DNA from 2 places in the Pelosinus fermentans DSM 17108 genome. Region 1 is predicted to be linked to the other one. Evidence: riboswitches for the same ligand, from Rfam matches in the RefSeq annotation. Region 1 holds a riboswitch; the other holds the start of a gene.
What was found. A riboswitch is a leader RNA that binds a small molecule or an ion and turns the genes downstream of it on or off. The one in region 1 is predicted to bind glycine.
Positions count from the first base shown of each region.

Region 1 (4,426 bases):
TTTGGAACCTCATCGTATCATGCAGGCGATTGGTAAAGGGCAGATAGGTGAGTCGGCTATTTTTTCTCGTGCTTTGCTGTGTTCAGAATGTGGTGCATGTGATACCTTTGGCTGTTCCATGGGTTTATCTCCCCGCAGAGTGAATGCAGAATTGAAAAAGCAATTGGGAAAAGCCGGGATAAAGAATCCTCATAACAATAAACCACAGCAGGCTCTGTCAACCCGTATAAATCGTTTAATTCCTACCAAACGTTTGACAGCCCGTCTCGGTATTGCTCAATATGATGTAAAAGCACCATTGAGTGCAAACGAAGTGATTGCAAAAGAAGTTACGTTGCCTCTCTCTCAGCATATTGGAGCGCCAGCTTTACCAATTGTTAAAGTAGGAGATATAGTTAAAAAAGGTGATTTAATTGGAACTATACCTGAAGGTGCAGCGGTAGGAGCTAATTTACATGCCAGTATATCAGGAGAGATCTGTAGAGTAGACACTCGTATTGGTATTCGGGCGGTTTAGGATAACAGGGGGGACATAAGATGAAGCGTGCTATTGGTTTATTAGAATTAAAGAATATTACCAGAGGTCTTTTAGCAGCAGATGCCATGCTAAAGGCAGCTAATGTAGAGATCCTCATGGCACAAGCCATGTGCCCTGGCAAGTATGTTGTCATGGTTGCAGGTGATGTGGGAGCTGTCCAAAGCGCAGTCAAAAGCGGAACGGCAGTAAGCGGCGCTGAAAATGTTGTGGATGAATTTATACTTCCTAATTTGCATGACAGTATTTTCCCAGCATTGTCAGGCTGTACCGAAGTCAAAGAAGTAAGATCTCTGGGGGTAATTGAAAGCTATTCTGTAGCGTCTGCGATTATTGCAGCAGATACGGCAGTAAAAGCTTCCAATGTAGAATTGATCGAAGTCCGCCTGGCAAGAGGAATGGGCGGCAAAGCTATGGTGACATTAACTGGCGATGTAGGAGCGGTAACTGCTGCCGTTAAGGCTGGCAGCAATGCCATACATGACAGCGGATTTTTAGTCGATCAACTCGTATTGCCAGCACCTCACAGTGCTTTACATAAAGTCTTATTTTAATAGTAAATTCCACTAAACCTAAAGATCGTGTCTTGACTGGAAAATTCAAAGATACAGAGAATGTCATATCCAACCCGATTGGTTAGAAGCCGTGAATTTCGTGGCTTCTTTTTTACAGGAACTTCCTAGAAAAGAATGATTGTGGGACAAGGAACCTGTCCCTATGTCCCAGAGGTGGTTATAAAAGAGTGGCATAATTTGATTAAAAGCTTAATAAAATAGAATTGCAGACGGAAATGATCGATCCTCACAAATTAAACACAAGTGTTGACAGGTTAAGAGCAATCCTATATACTAAAAACCATAACATTGAAAATTCGAATTATTCACAAACTTAATAATATTCCATGTGAGGGATGCGGGAGAGATCTGATTTCAGGCGCCGAAGGAGCAAAGGCAATAAACTCTCAGGCAAAAGGACCGTATTCTAATGGAACTCTGGAAAGATCGCTATGCGGCACCCAAAGAGTAACCGAGATATTCGGGATTCTCTGGAGGTAAATAAGACAGAGGCCAACTACGTTGGTTTCTGTCTTTTTCGGTTTGGGATTAACTACATACGGAATGATGGTTGCGGGAGAGAACGCTTAACTAGCGTCACCGAAGGAGCAAAGCTTTGTTCAAACTCTCAGGTAAAAAAACCGTAACTGGACCGAACTCTGGAGAGTACACTTCGTAACTGAAAGTGTCGCCGATGGGGAGCCCCGCTGCGGGCGAATCTCTCAGGTAAAAGGACAGAGAACAAGAGTGAGTCTTCACTCTTGTTCTCTGTCCTTTTTAATGTATTAAAGAAAGATTGGAGTGGTTTTCATGACAGTAAAACAGACACCGCTTTATGAGACGCATTTGCGGTATGGTGGCAGAATTGTTGAGTTTGGCGGTTGGTCTCTCCCGGTCCAGTACACTGGAATCAAGAATGAACATCAGACCGTCAGAACAAAAGCAGGAGTATTTGACGTATCCCATATGGGAGAAGTAGTAGTTAATGGACCAGATGCACTAGCCTTTCTGCAAAGGTTAGTAACCAACGATGTCTCCAAACTGGAAAGAAATCAAATACTCTACACACCCATGTGCTATAAGCATGGGGGAACCGTAGACGATCTATTAGTTTACAAAAAGGATGCTGATCATTATCTCCTGGTTATTAATGCGGCAAACATTGAAAAAGATTGGAATTGGATGCGGGAGAATGCCGAAGAATTTGACGTTAATCTTACCAATATTTCTAATGAAACAGCCCAGATCGCCCTGCAAGGACCATTATCAGAGACGATTGTATCGAAATTGACTGATGCACCGCTTTCCGAACTAAAATATTACTGGTTTATGCCTGAAATCGATATTGCTGGCAAAAAAGTATTGTTATCGCGAACTGGATATACGGGAGAAGATGGATTTGAAATTTACTGCTGCCCGGATGATGCTACATATTTATGGGATACAATCATGGAAGTCGGGCGCCCCCTTGGATTGCTTCCCGCTGGTTTAGGTTGTCGTGACACATTGAGATTTGAAGTTTGTTTTCCTTTATATGGGCACGAACTTTCGGCCGATATTTCGCCCATTGAGGCAGGACTCGGAATATTTGTAAAGCTTGATAAGGGGGAATTTAACGGACAAGGAACGCTGCAGGAACAGAAAACCAATGGACCAAAACGCAGAATAGTTGGTTTTGAGATGATTGACCGTGGAGTAGCACGGGCTGAATATCCGATTTTAGTAGAGGGCAGCTATGTTGGAGTGGTAACGACAGGAACTTACGCTCCATCCCTTGATAAAAACCTTGGTTTGGGTATAATTCAAGCTGAATATGCAAAGGTTGGACAAAAAATAGATATTGAAATTCGCGGCAAGAATGTATCCGCCCAAGTCATTTCCAAACCATTTTATAAAAGAGAGGGGAAGTAATAATGAATATTCCAAAAGAACTAAAGTACTCCAAAGATCACGAATGGGTCAAGGTAGAAGGTAACGTTGCTATTATTGGGGTAACTGATTTTGCTCAATCACAGTTAGGTGATGTTGTATTTGTAGAATTGCCAGATGAGTTAAGTACAGTGAAAGTGGGCGATAGCTTTTCTGTCATTGAGTCAGTAAAAGCAGTATCGGATATTTATGCTCCGGTTTCCGGAAAAATTGTAAAAGTGAACCAAGCACTTACGGATTCTCCCGACCTGATCAATCAAGAACCTTATGGTGAAGGTTGGATCGTTGTTATTGAAATGTCTGACAGCAGTGAATTAGATGATCTTTTAGATAGCGATGCATATGCTCAGTTGGCGGCGGAGGGAGGACACTAGAAATGGCTTGGAGTTATCTTCCTCATACAAAAGCTGATAGACGTGAGATGCTAGATGCTGTTGGCGTTGATTCAGTGGAAAAATTATTTGAAGACGTACCAGCTGATTTGCGAATGACCAGGACATTAAATTTGCCGCCAGCCCTGCCTGAACAGGGCTTAGTTAAACATCTCAAAGCACTGGCAAAAGCGAATGCCAATCTTCAGGAATTAACCTGCTTTCTAGGTGCAGGAGCTTATGACCATTATATTCCCAGTGTAGTTCATCATATCATTGGACGCTCTGAATTTTACACTGCCTACACGCAATATCAGCCGGAGATTTCCCAGGGCTACTTGCAGGCGTTATGGGAATACCAGTCAATGATCTGCGAGATTACAGGCATGGAAGTGGCCAATGCCTCCATGTATGATGGCGGTACTGCCGTTGCTGAAGCCGCTATGATGGCGTGTGCCAGTTCTAAGAAAACGGCAATTGTAATGGCCGAGACTGTCCATCCCCATTATCGGGAGACATTTCTGACCTATGCCAAGGATAAAAAGATCGAGCTTAAATTGGCACCATATAGCGATGGTTTGACTGATTTAAACAAGATACCCCAGCTGATAGATGATTCGACAGCGGCTGTTGTCGTGCAATTTTCCAATTTTTTTGGCTGCATTGAGGATTTGAAAAGCATCGCAGAAATTGCCCACGCTAAGGGAGCATATCTGATTGCTGTCGTTGACCCTATTTCTATGGGGCTTCTGGAATCTCCCGGTGCGCTAGGTGCAGATATTGTAGTTGGGGAAGGCCAAGGCTTGGGAATTCCAATATCTTTTGGCGGTCCGTATCTCGGTTTCTTTGCAACAACGGAAAAGCTCATGAGAAAAATGCCCGGTCGAATTGTCGGTCAGACTGTGGACAATAGAGGCAATCGTGGCTTTGTACTGACGCTTCAAGCTCGTGAACAACATATTCGCCGCGAAAAGGCAACTTCAAATATTTGTTCCAACGAAGCACTTTGTGCTTTGACATCTGCCGTTTACATGAGT
Region 1 covers NZ_AKVN02000001.1:3,583,956-3,588,381, reverse strand. The annotation lists gene FR7_RS16645 (SLBB domain-containing protein) at 1-517, shown strand, start outside; gene FR7_RS16640 (BMC domain-containing protein) at 538-1,089, shown strand; glycine riboswitch at 1,439-1,522, shown strand; glycine riboswitch at 1,654-1,743, shown strand; glycine riboswitch at 1,747-1,829, shown strand; gene gcvT (glycine cleavage system aminomethyltransferase GcvT) at 1,900-3,000, shown strand; gene gcvH (glycine cleavage system protein GcvH) at 3,003-3,392, shown strand; gene gcvPA (aminomethyl-transferring glycine dehydrogenase subunit GcvPA) at 3,395-4,426, shown strand, end outside.

Region 2 (4,426 bases), 1.3 Mb from region 1:
CTTGTAATCTTTGCCAAGCCGCTAGGTGTTGGAATCCCTCGCAGAGGATTATAATCCAGTGGAGCAACATAATAACTCAGCGTTCCATTACTATTTACAATTAAGCGATTGGGATCAAAACCATCGGAAGTATACACCACTCCTAAAGGAGCCGCAGGCCAGACACCTCGATCCGTAACAAAGAACACCGTATATACGCCAAGGGGGATTAAACCTTGGGCCGCTATTTGAATATGCCCTTCATTTCCTCTGCCACAAATTTCACCTGTAGCGGTGGCCTGCAGCCAAAATGACAAAGCAATCGCAGGCGGTCGATTGGCTGACAATGTTTCAAATATGAGATCACAGCAGCCATCGCAATATTTTGATTTTCTATCCTCTTCCACACTATCCCTCCTTATGAAAATACTATATAAAGTTTAATCGATTAAACTTCTTCCTTTTATATCTTTTATATATGGTATGCCTCCAATAGAGGAAATGTGAAAAAAGCAGAATTATTTTTATACATCCTTAATTGAAAAAAGACCATGCTATCAATGCATGATCTTTTTCCAGTTCTTAGACAATCTTAAATTACGATGGTGAAATTATAATAAATTGATTTACTAAGGTTTAACAGTTGCTTTAAACACTTGTTTGCCATCTTTCATTTCAATAATTACAACACTTTTTACTGCATCATGAGTAGCATTTAATGTTGTGCTCCCTGTTATTGCTGGATAGTCTTTTGTCCCAGCCAAGGCTTCACGAATTTTTTCTGGATCAAGGCTATTGGCGCGTTTAATGGCATCAATAATGATATTTGCCGCATCATAGCCTAGTACAGCCATCGCATCCGGCACTTGGCCATATTGTTTTTTATATGCTTCTACAAAAGCTTGCGAAGTAGCACTGGTATCATCCACCGAATAATGGTTGGTAAAATAGGTATTATTTAGTGCTGCGCTAGTTCCAACCTCCACTAGTTTTGGTGAGTCCCAGCCGTCTCCCCCTAGTATTGGCACCGTAATACCAATTTCTCGGGCTTGCTTCACAATTTTTCCTACTTCTTCATAATAGCCGGGAATATAAATAATTTCAGCATTTATCGCTTTTATTTTGGTTAAGATGGTCTTGAAATCCTGATCTTTCTGCAAATACGCTTCTTCCGCTAAAATACTCCCGCCGCCTTTTATATAGGCCTCTTTGAAGAAGGTAGATAATCCTTTGCTATAATCACTGCTGTTATCTACTAATATGACAGCCTTATTCAAATGCAGCGTGTTCAACGCAAAATTGGCACCCACTGTGCCTTGAAAGGGATCGATAAAACACACGCGGAAAGTATAATTTTTAACTTTACCACTTGCTTCATCCACTGTTACCTTAGGGTTTGTCGCACCTACAGCAACAAAGGGAACTTTAGTCGCCTCTGCCACACTAGAGGTGGCAATTGCGTTAGAGCTCGCAAAAATACCCGTTACTGCTACAACTTTATCCTGAGATGCAAGCTTGGTCATCGCGTTGGCTGACTCAGAAGGTTCACTTTTATTATCAGCAATCACAGCCTGAATTTGCTTTCCAAGAATACCGCCTTTCTCATTGGCCTCTTTAATTGCCATTTTGGCACCATTGGCAGATGAGGTACCCATGGTAGCATTACCGCCAGTCATTTCATTCAAAACACCAATTTTAATATCCTTGGAAGCAGAATCACCACAACCTGTCAACATTCCTGCTAATACTAAAACCACTAGAGATACCACCACAAGTTTAAAACCCGATTTTCTCATATCATCGTCTCCCTTTTTAATCATGTAACTGCACAAAATACACCTTTAATGCACTCTGGATGCTTCCTACGGCAAAGACACGTCAGACTAGGTGAGAGTGATTCTTTTGCTGCTTATTTATCAATGAAAAAATAAGCAGCAAAAAACAAAGAGTCAAATCACTAAGTGATTTGACTCTGGATAAACAAATGAATACGCTAAAAGCGTTTTCAGCATCACAATATAAAGAGATCTAAATCATCCCCGTATATTACGAATTTGTCTCTGTCCTTTTGCCTGAGAGATTTGTCAGCAATATAATTGCTGTGTTTCACCTTCGGCGCCCTGTATAAGAGTCTCTCCAGAGTCCCGTCCATTTACGGTTCTACTCGGTGGTCCGAGTGCCTGAGAGTTTTACTCCTTCGGCGGGCTATTAAGCCACTCTCCCGCAAACTTCATCCGGAAAACATATGTAGTTGTAGCAAGTACATTTGCTGTAAGTATTATTATAAAACAACACATCAAATAATTCAATAGTAAATAAGTAAGTTTTTTCAGCATCTTTGTCTTTTTATTCTATTCTGGCTGAACATATAAAACAAAATCGAACCACACCAGGAGCAGAGAACACAGAAATAGACGGGAGAAATAAAACATTTTTGAAACGCGAAGATGCGAAGAGAAAGAAGAACACGAAGTAAAGATGCCGAACCGCAGAGGCACAGAGGACACAGAGAAAAGATAGATAAGGTTAAAAATCCCCCTCAGCGTCCTCTGCGTCTCTGCGGTTAAATCGTTCTTCCCGTCCTTTGTCAATTGCGAGCGTCAGCGAAGCAATCCTAGCGTTTTACTTCAACTTTAGCCATCTTTTCGTAATATTTTACTAAACTGCTATGATCCCCATCGCCCATGCCATCTACTTTAAGAGCCTGCATCATTTCCATAACCGCTGCAGTCAGAGGCAGCGGAACACCCATATCATGGGATGTTTCCAATACGTTCGCTAAATCTTTAATATGAAGGTTGATACGAAATCCCGGATCAAATTTACGATCCATCATAAGAGGTGCTTTGGCATCTAGAACCGTACTTCCAGCTAAACCGCCGCGGATTGCCTGGTACACTAAATCCGGTTCTACCCCTGCTTTGCTGGCTAATACCAATGCCTCTGAAACTGCTGCAATATTTAGGGCAACAATGACCTGGTTAGCAAGTTTTGTCACGTTTCCTGCACCCACTTCACCGGTCCGTACAACAGAACCAGCCATGGCCTTCATTACAGGATAGCATGTATCAAATACTTCTTGCTTGCCGCCAACCATTACAGACATGGTACCATCGATCGCTTTGGGTTCGCCGCCGCTTACGGGAGCATCTAACATTTCCACGCCTTTTTCAGCAAGTTTTGCTGCTAATTCGCGACTTACCAAAGGAGCAATGGAACTCATATCGATGAAAACAGTACCTTGTTTTGCCCCATCAAGTACACCATTTTCTCCTAAAACTACTTCTTTTACATGTGGTGAGTTCGGCAGCATGGTAATAATAATATCAGCCTGCTGGGCTGCTTCTTTAGCTGTAGCTGCACTCTTGGCTCCTGCGGCTACCACTTCATCAACAGCCTGTTGGTTCCTATCTACAACAATCAGTTCATAGCCAGCCTTAAGTAAGTTTTTACTCATAGGCTTACCCATGATTCCTAGTCCAATAAATCCAATTCTCATTTTCTTGACTCCTCCAGCTTTTTTAAATTACAAGTTACCAGTATTACTTCTTACCTTTTCCTTAGCGAACCAGACAAGGACGTTTATTATCAAACTTCCAGTTTGGAATCAGATACTGCATCGCCATAGCATCATCCCGTGCACCTAAGCAATTCTCCACATAGAGTTTGTGTGCTTTCTCAATCTGCACCATATCTACTTCGACTCCCAGACCTGGCTTATCAGGAACAGCTACCATTCCACCAACTATTTTAAATGGCTCTTTAGTCAAACGTTCCTGACCTTCCTGCCAAATCCAGTGAGTATCTAGAGCTGCGATTTTTCCAGGCGCAGCGGCTCCCACATGGGTAAACATTGCCAGAGAAATGTCAAAGTGATTATTCGAATGGGAGCCCCAGGTTAATCCCCATTCATGACACATCTGGGCAACTCGCACTGAACCTTGCATGGTCCAGAAGTGAGGATCAGCTAAAGGAATATCCACCGAATGTAACTGAATAGTATGCCCCATCTGACGCCAATCAGTAGCGATCATATTGGTAGCAGTCGGCAGCCCTGTCGCCCTCCGAAACTCAGCCATTACTTCACGCCCAGAATACCCATTCTCAGCTCCACAAGGATCTTCAGCATAAGCTAATACGTGATGTTTATTGCTGCATAATCGAATTGCTTCGTCCAAGGACCACGCACCATTCGGATCAATGGTAATACGCGCTTTTGGGAAACGCTCAGCCAACGCCGTAACCGCTTCAATCTCTTGATCGCCGCTTAGCACACCGCCCTTTAGCTTAAAGTCATTAAAACCGTAAAGCTCATGAGTAGCTTCAGCCAGCCGGACAACAGCCTCCGGAGTCAATGCCTCCTCATGGCGCAGTCGGTACCAATCATTCTTTGCATCCTGATTACTCAAATATGGTAGATCGGTTTTGGTGCGGTCGCCAACGTAGA
Region 2 covers NZ_AKVN02000001.1:4,841,724-4,846,149, forward strand. The annotation lists gene FR7_RS22190 (hypothetical protein) at 1-386, opposite strand, end outside; gene FR7_RS22195 (ABC transporter substrate-binding protein) at 609-1,775, opposite strand; glycine riboswitch at 2,030-2,129, opposite strand; glycine riboswitch at 2,138-2,213, opposite strand; partial or broken gene garR (2-hydroxy-3-oxopropionate reductase) at 2,594-3,487, opposite strand; gene gudD (glucarate dehydratase) at 3,540-4,426, opposite strand, start outside.
Region 2: another riboswitch for glycine. It lies ahead of FR7_RS22195 (ABC transporter substrate-binding protein); the one in region 1 lies ahead of gcvT (glycine cleavage system aminomethyltransferase GcvT).